2 regions of the Pseudomonas sp. L7 genome follow, and region 1 is predicted to be linked to the other one. Evidence: riboswitches for the same ligand, from Rfam matches in the RefSeq annotation. Region 1 holds a riboswitch; the other holds the start of a gene.
The links. Region 1 has a riboswitch for cobalamin ahead of ACK3BK_RS11155 (TonB-dependent receptor). Riboswitches for the same ligand answer to the same signal wherever they lie in the genome.

Region 1 (4,285 bases):
ACCTACATCCACTACGCGGCCAATACCACCGAGCACAACCGTATCATCCTGTTCTGCGACGTCGAGCGCCCGTTGAAATACCGCTGGGCAAGCGCCTTCAACCGCTGGTTCAGCCGCAACGTCATGGCCGCAGCTGCCGCACCCAACGATGCCAACGACAAGACAGGCGGCATCAACCGTCTGTTCACGCGCATCTACAAGATCCGCGAACGTGGCAAGGCCATGAAGAAACGCAACCGCACCCGCTACTACCTCGAGAAGTGGGCCGTGGTGGCAGCACTGGTGCTGCTGTTCATCTACATCTGACACTTCCTGCGGCCTCCTCGCCCCTCGGCGAAGAGGCCCGCCCTTCCCCCCATCTTCGACTAGCCTGAAAGCTCCTGTTGCCAACCTGACAAGGTGAAGACGATGAGCATGATGGACTGGGACGCCTACCGTAAGCAGTTGATGGCCGGCATCGGCGATCTCAAGCAGCTTTCCCCCGACACCGTGGCCGGCTACGCCACCGCCAGCGCTGCCGGCGCCAAGACCAACCACCTCGACGCCAAGACCCGCGAGCTGATTTCCCTGGCCGTGGCAGTGACCACCCGCTGCGACGGCTGCATCGCCGTGCACTCGCAGCAGGCGGTCAAACACGGTGCCACCCGCGAGGAAATCGCAGAAGCCCTGGGCGTGGCCGTGGCCATGAACGCGGGCGCTGCCCTGGTGTATTCGGCACGGGCGCTGGATGCGGTCGGCAAGGCCGGCAGTTGAGGCGCTCGGGCGCCGCAGCACTTGCATGACGGCGCCCATCCACCCAGACTTGCCGGCCCAGCCCGAGCAGGAACCGACATGATCCACATTCGCCCCATGACCCCGGAAGACTTCGAGCGTTTCTGGCCGACCTTCCAGGCCATCGTCCAGGCGCGCGAGACCTACGCATACGACCCGCAGATGTCGCAGGAGCAGGCGCGCACGCTGTGGCTGGAGTTTCCGTTGCACACCCTGGTGGCCGAAGAGGATGGCGAGCTGCTCGGTTCCTACTACCTCAAGGCCAATGCCGCAGGCCCGGGCGCGCACGTGGGCAATTGCGGATACATGGTCGCACCCCGTTCACGCGGACGTGGCGTGGCACGGCTGATGTGCGAGCACTCGCAGAAGCTGGCGCGCCAGGAGGGTTTTCTGGCCTTGCAGTTCAATTCGGTAGTGGCGAGCAACGAGGTCGCCGTGGGGCTGTGGCATAAGCTCGGTTTCGAGACCGTCGGGCGCCTGCCCAAGGCATTTCGTCATGCAGCACTGGGGCTGGTGGATTGCCTGGTGATGTACAAGTGGCTGGCCGATGAGCCAGTGACCGAGAAACCTGCGTTGCTGATCGGGCGCAAGAACATCGAGGCGCGGGTGTCGCGGCGCCGGGGCCGCTAGGCGCCCTTGAGCCTGCAGGGGCAGCCTCGTGCCGCAATCGCTGCACGAGGCTGCCCTTACAAACGGCGTACAACCATCGAAGGCGTCAGAACGCCAGGCCGACCTTCACACCAAACTCGTCACGCTTGAGCTTGTTGTTGTCGGCAACCGGCGAGTCCTCGTCGATCTTGTACTCGGTACGGGTGTAGTACACGCCGGCCTGGATCGGCATGCCGCCCTGCTGGTTCATCAGCAGTGTGACTTCGGCATACGGGTTGGTGCGGTCCTTCATGTCGACACTGTCGCTGCCAAAGTCGTCGACCTTCAGGCGTGCACGGCCATCGATGGTATGACGGGCGCCGACCTCGACACGCAGGGTCGAGGCGTCGAACTGGTGGTTGTAACCCAGCGCCGCCTTGGCGAACGGCGACTTGTAGGTCAGCTTGGTATCCAGGTCGTTGATCTCGGGCTCGAAACGGGTCCAGCTGTAGCCACCACCGACGATCACATCGACGAAGTTGCGCGCATCCAGCGCGGCACGCCAGCCAAGGTCGAGGTCGGCTTGTGCCTCCTTGAGCTTGTTGTCGTTCTTCTTGCCGTACTTGGCTTCGGCACCGATCTGGTAGATGAAGCCGGACTCGGCCGTCATCTTGTTGCCGAAGTTGGCGAACACACCGCCTTGGCCCAGGTGCTCCTTGTCGGAGTCGCCGCCGCCTTCGAACTTGAACTTGTCGTAGGAACCGAGCAGGCCGAAGGTGAACAGGGGCTCGGTGCTGGGAGCTGCCATCGCTGCCAGCGGCGCGCCGAGGAGGGCCAGGGCGCAAGTGTGACGCAGCAGTTTTCCAGTGAACATTCGCAAAAGTCTCCATGACGTTGAATAAAAAAGGGCGATCGAGCGGTTCGAGACAACGTCAGTAGGAAAAGTTCGAAAAAAATCCAATAAAAACGCGCAACCCTGCAACCCATCACGTTTTTTCGCCCATCCAAACGATTGACTCCCTCCGCGTTCGATGATCAGATGCGCGCCAGTTTCAGGTGTCCTGCGCCGCCGTGCGCAGGGTGAAACGGGAAGCCGGTGCGTCTTTGCAGACAAGTCCGGCGCTGCCCCCGCAACGGTAAGCGAGCGAATCCTTCGACACACCACTGTGCTCATGCATGGGAAGGTGAAGGCTTCACGACCCTCGCAAGCCCGGAGACCGGCCTGACGCTTCTGTTGGCAAACCCGCGGTGGGCGGGCGCAGGCCGGTGTTCGCGTGCGCGCCTGCGTGCGTGTCTGCTCGTCTTTGCGTTGTTTCCACCGGGATCCATTCATTCCTGAACCCCTGGAACGACATGTCCCGACACTTCAAGCTTCACACCCTGGCCGCCTGCATGGCGGTGTCCCTGCCGGCGCTGGCAGAGCAGCCGCAAGGCAAGGTCCTCGACCTGCCCTCGACGGCGATCACCGAGACCCGCGACGAACAGATCGTCGACCTGGCAACCCCTACCCAAGCCGGTTCGCGCCTGAACCTCAGCGCCCTGGAAACCCCGGCCAGCACCACCAGCATCACCGCCGAGCAGATCCAGCAGCGCGCCAACCTCACGGTGCAGGATGCAGTGACCCGCTCGCCCGGCATAACCTCCGTCGGCACCCCGGGCAACGGCAACACTGCGCTCTCCGCCCGTGGTTTCAGCGGACACTCTTCGGTGATGACCTTGTTCGACGGTTCGCGCCTGTACACCGGCGCTGGCACCCAGACCTTTCCGGTGGACCCGTGGATGGTCGAGCGCATCGACGTGATCCGAGGCCCCGCCTCGGTACTTTATGGCGAAGGGGCCACGGGCGCGGTGATCAACGTGATCCCGAAAAAACCCTTCGACGGCGAGATCCGCAATCACCTGCGCCTGGGCTATGGCTCATGGGATCGCCAGCAACTGGGCCTGGACAGCGGCGGCAGCCTGAGCGAACGCCTGAGCTACCGCCTGACCCTGAACAAGCAGGAAGGCAATGGCTGGGTCGACCGCACCGACTCTCGCAGCCTGGCCTTGAGTGCAGCGTTGCGCTTCGATGCCACCGACGACCTGAGCTTCACGTTGGCCCATGAACGTGGCGACGCACAGCCATCGAACTACTTCGGCACGCCGCTGATCGACGGCCACCTGCGCGACAGCCTGCGCAAGAAGAACTACAACATCCAGAACGACGTGCAGCGCTACCATGACGAATGGACCCGCTTCAACACCGACTGGACCCTCAGCGACAGCGTCACTGCCAGCAACCAGTTGTACTACATCAAGAGCCGCCGGCACTGGCGCAATGCCGAGGACTACACCTGGGATCCGAGCCGCGAGCAGCTGGAGCGCGCGAGCTACCTGGAGATCAAGCACAACCAGGAGCAGATCGGCGACCGCCAGAGCTTCACCTTCGATCACTCGTTGTTCGGGCTGAACAGCAAGACTGTGCTCGGCGCGGAGTACAACAAGATCCGCTTCAATGTCGACAGCAACTCGCCGTACAGCGATGTCGGCGGCGACTACGTCGATCCCTGGAATCCGGCACCGGGCTGGTTCCACAGTCGGAACGTCACACGTGCGCAGACCCTCTCGACGACCCACACCTTCGCCCTGTTCGCCGAGAACCGCACCCAACTGACCGATCGCCTGTCGCTGGTGACCGGTATCCGCCGCGACCAGAACCACATCGACCGTGACAACCTGACCAACGACACTCGCGTCGACCGCAGCCTGCAAGGCGGCAACTGGCGCGCCGGCCTGGTGTTCGCGGTAACCGACAACCTGTCGCTGTACGGCCAGTACTCCACCAGCGAAGACGGCGTGAACAACCTGATCAGCCTCAGCCCGAGCCAGATCAACTACGACCTGACCGAATCGAAGCAGACCGAGCTGGGGCTCAAGCAGCGCTTCT
Region 2 (4,285 bases), 230 kb from region 1:
CAGCGCCCGCGCCAGGCTCATCAACAGTACGAAGCCCGCCAGCACGCAAACGGCCGGCAGCCACAACAGCGACCACTGCGCCAGGCCCAGCCCGCCGAGCATCCAGAACATCACCGAAGCGGCGGCATGCGGGTCGCCGGTGTAGAGCAGCAGGTTGGCGGCGGCCATTACCACGAACGACACCGCTACCCCGGCCAGCAGCAGGCGATCGCTCTCCAGGCGCCCACCGCGGCTGGCCACGCCGAGCACCAGCAACATACTGCCCAACGCGCCGATGAACGCTGCCAAGGGCAGGCTGAAGGCCCCGGCGAACGGGCCGAGAAACAGCACCACCAGCACTGCGCCGAACACCGCCCCGGAGCTGACACCCAGCAGGTGCGGATCGGCCAGGGGATTGCGGGTCACCGCCTGCAGGGCGCCGCCGACCATTGCCAACCCTGCGCCGACCAGCGTCCCCAGCAACACGCGCGGTGCGCGGATCTGCCAGACGATCTGCGCCTGGCCGCGGCTCCAGTCGCCGTTTTCCCCCAGCCCCACCTGCTGCAGGACAATGCCGACCACTTTGCCCAATGCGACCTGCGCCGAGCCGAACCCCAGCGACAGCAGGCACGACAGCAGCAAGGCCAGCAGCAGCGAAACGATCAGCAGGCGATAGCCCGCAGGGCTGCGAATCGGCATCAGCGGCGGGCCTCGGCGAAGCGCTGCGGATGCAGGGCCGTGGCCAGGGTCTCGATGGCCTGGGCGTTCTCCACCGACGGTGTCACCTCCAGGTACGACAGCACCACGAAGCGCTGCTTGCGGATCGCCTCGACACTGCCCAGCGCCGGGTGGTGCAGGAGGAAGTCGCGTTTGTGCTGCCAACTGGTGGGCCCGTAGTCGACGATCACGATCACCTGCGGATCGCGTTCCACCACGCTCTCCCAGTTCACCTGGGTCCAGCTGGCGGCCACATCGCTCATGACGTTATCGCCTCCCGCCGTGGTGATCAGCGCCTGCGGCATCCCCAGGCGCCCGGAAGTGGTGGGGCGGTCTTCACCACTGTCATAAAGGAATACGCGCGGCCGTTGCTTGATCTCGGCCATCTGCGCCGCAACGCGCTCGACGCGTTGGCGCAACTGGCCAACCAGCGCAGTGGCGCGCTCGCGCACATCGAAGATCCGGCCAAGGTTGTCCAGGTCGCGGTAGAGGTCTTCGAGGCTGGCCTGGCGCTGGGGCATGATCCAGGAGCACGACTCGCTCAGTTCATACACCGGGATGTCGAAGGGCGCGAGGGTCTGTGGGGTGACCGGCCCGCCGATGCGCATGCCGTAGCTCCAGCCGGCGAGGAAGAAGTCGGCGTTGGCATCGAGCAGGTTTTCCACCGACACGTAGCGCGGCGCCAGCTCTGGCAGCCCGTCAAGTGCTTCGCGCAGGCTTGGGTCGAGGGTTTTCCAGCCGCTGATGCCGCTGTAGCCGGCCATGTGGTCGCGCAGCCCGAGGGCCAGGAGCATGCCGGTGAGATTGATGTCATGGCTGACGGCATGCTGCGGCGCATGGGTGAAGGTGACGTCGCGCTCGCAACTGCGCACGGTCAGTGGATAGTTGTCGGCCTCGGCGGCCAGGGGCAGGGCGGCCAGCAGGGCCAGGCTGGTGAGCAGCGATTTCATGCAGGGCTGATCCAGGTAATGCGTGGATGGGAGGCCAGCGGGTGGCGATCGACCAGGGCCTGTACGCCGAACACCTCGGCCAGGCACTGCTCGGTGAGCACGTGTTCTGGCGTGCCGTGGGCGACGATGCGCCCGGCATCGATCACGTACAGCCGATCGCAGAAGGCGGCGGCCAGGTTCAGATCGTGGAAGCTGGCCAGCAGGCTCAGGCCGGTGCTGCGCAGTTGCTGCAACAGGGCCAGCTGGAAGCGTGGGTCGAGGTGGTTGGTCGGCTCGTCGAGGATCAGCAGCCGAGGTTGCTGGACCAGTGCCCGCGCCAGCAGCACGCGCTGCTTTTCGCCGCCCGACAGGCAGACGAAGGCGTCGAGGGCGCGCGGCAGCAGGTCGAGCCTGGCGAGGGTGTCGTCGATCAGGCTCGGCTCGCCGTCGCCCTCGAACCAGCCCAGATGCGGGGTGCGGCCCATGGCAACGACGTCACGCACGTTCAGGCCGAAGTCTTCGGGGAACTCCTGCAGCATCACCGCGATGCGCTGGGCGACCCAGCGTGGGTTGCGCTGCCAGATATCCTCGCCATCGAGGTGCACCTGACCGACGCTGGGGCGATTGAAGCGGTAGGCGCAGCGCAGCAGGCTGGTCTTGCCACTGCCGTTGGGGCCGATCAGCCCGACGAATTCACCGGCGCCGATCTGCAGGTCGATACCCTCCAGCAGCGGCTGTCCACCGCTGTGCGGCGACCAGTGCAGGCCTTGGATGTGCAGGGTAGGGCATGACATGGATGAACCAACCGTCGCAGGGTGAGTGATACCCGAACGGTGGAGGTGCGCGCAGCTGTCGCGGGCGCGCGGCCGCCGCGAGAACCGGCCTGCGCCCGCCCACCGCGGGAGTTGCCAACTGCTGTGACAGGCCGGTCTCCGGGCTTGCGAGGGGCATGAGGCATTCACCTTCCCATGCCGTTGGCACAGTGGTGTATCGAATGCATCGCTCGCTTACCGTTGCGGGGGCAGCGCCGGACTGCTCGCAGGGGCGAGGCACCGGCTTCCCGTTTAATCCCCGGCTCGGCGGCAGGGGACACCTGAAACAAGGGGCGCATCTGAGCATTTATGGGATGGGGAGTCAACCAGCCCTGTTGCGGGGCACGCCCGCTCCCGCGACAGGGCCGACACCTTCAAGCCTTCAATGCTCAGCCGCGCTTGAGCACCAGCGTCAGGATGTCGTAACTGGCCACCAGTTCACCGAGCTGGTTGGTCACCTCCACATCCCAGGCCACCACCCCTTGCGGCTGCCCCAACGGGCTGGTCTTGCCCTGGTCGATCTTGCGCTTGCAGGTCAGGCGCGCCTGGATCGTGTCACCGATCCCCACCGGGTTGATAAAGCGCAGGGTGTCCAGCCCGTAGTTGGCCAGTACCGGCCCTTCACCCGGCGACACGAATAGTCCGGCCGCCGCTGACAGCACGAAGTAGCCATGGGCGATGCGCTTGCCGAACTGCGACTGCTTGGCGGCGATCTCGTCGAAATGCATGTAGAAGTGGTCGCCCGACAGGCAGCCGAAGTTCACCAGGTCCGCCTCGGTGACGGTACGTCGGTGGGTCAGCAGCGACTCGCCGATGCGCAGATCATCGAAGTAGCGACGGAACGGGTGCACCTCGGTCTCGATCACTTCAGCGCCACGCACGTGCTCGCCAGTGACCGCCGCCAGCATGCTCGGCGAACCCTGGATCGCGGCGCGCTGCAGGTAGTGCTTGACCGCCCGCAGGCCGCCGAGCTCTTCGCCGCCCCCGGCACGCCCGGGGCCGCCGTGCTTGAGCTGTGGCAGCGGCGAGCCGTGCCCGGTGGACTCCGGCGCAGCCTCGCGGTCGAGCACCAGCAGACGGCCGTGCCAGGCGGCGGCCGCGGGAATGGCCTTGGCGGCGATGGCGCGGTCGCGGGTCACCAGGGTCGCCACCAGGCTGCCCTTGCCTCGTGCGGCCAGGGCCAGGGCTTCGTCCAGGTCGTCGTAGGCCATCAGGGTGCTGACCGGGCCGAACGCCTCGATATCGTGGGCGCCGCCCTCGGCGTGCGGGTCGCGTGCGTGCAGCAGGGTCGGGGCGAAGAACGCACCTTCGGCCACGCCTTCGCCTACCGGCGAAAAACCGTCGCTGGCGCCGAACAGTTGGTCGCAGCTTTGCAGCAGGCTGCGCACGCGCTCGCCGACATCACGCTGCTGGTCGTGGGAGGCCAGCGCGCCCATGCGTACGCCTTCGACCGCCGGATCGCCCACCACCACCTTGGCCAGGCGTTCGCGCAGGCGGGTGGCGACGGCATCCAGGTGCCTGGCCGGCACGATGGCGCGGCGAATGGCCGTGCACTTCTGGCCTGCCTTGGTGGTCATCTCGCGCACCACCTCTTTGATGTACAGGTCGAACTCCTCGTCGTCCGGGGTTACATCCGGCCCGAGGATGGCGCAGTTCAGCGAGTCGGCTTCAGCCGTGAAGGGCACCGAGTTGCGCACCAGGTTCGGCGTCATGCGCAGCTTGGCGGCGGTGTCGGCGGAGCCGGTGAAGGTCACCAGGTCCTGGCCCTGCAGGCGTTCGAGCAAGTCGCCGGTGCTGCCGATCACCAGTTGCAGGCTGCCGGGTGGCAGCAGGCCGGATTCGTCGATC

Region 2: another riboswitch for cobalamin. It lies ahead of ACK3BK_RS12140 (ABC transporter ATP-binding protein); the one in region 1 lies ahead of ACK3BK_RS11155 (TonB-dependent receptor).

The regions. Positions count from the first base shown of each region.
Region 1 covers NZ_CP176784.1:2,467,113-2,471,397, reverse strand. The annotation lists gene lpxO (lipid A hydroxylase LpxO) at 1-306, shown strand, start outside; gene ACK3BK_RS11170 (carboxymuconolactone decarboxylase family protein) at 409-753, shown strand; gene ACK3BK_RS11165 (N-acetyltransferase family protein) at 832-1,401, shown strand; gene ACK3BK_RS11160 (outer membrane beta-barrel protein) at 1,487-2,233, opposite strand; cobalamin riboswitch at 2,397-2,600, shown strand; gene ACK3BK_RS11155 (TonB-dependent receptor) at 2,713-4,285, shown strand, end outside.
Region 2 covers NZ_CP176784.1:2,699,080-2,703,364, forward strand. The annotation lists gene ACK3BK_RS12130 (FecCD family ABC transporter permease) at 1-678, opposite strand, end outside; gene ACK3BK_RS12135 (ABC transporter substrate-binding protein) at 678-1,646, opposite strand; gene ACK3BK_RS12140 (ABC transporter ATP-binding protein) at 1,643-2,419, opposite strand; cobalamin riboswitch at 2,531-2,737, opposite strand; gene paaZ (phenylacetic acid degradation bifunctional protein PaaZ) at 2,827-4,285, opposite strand, start outside.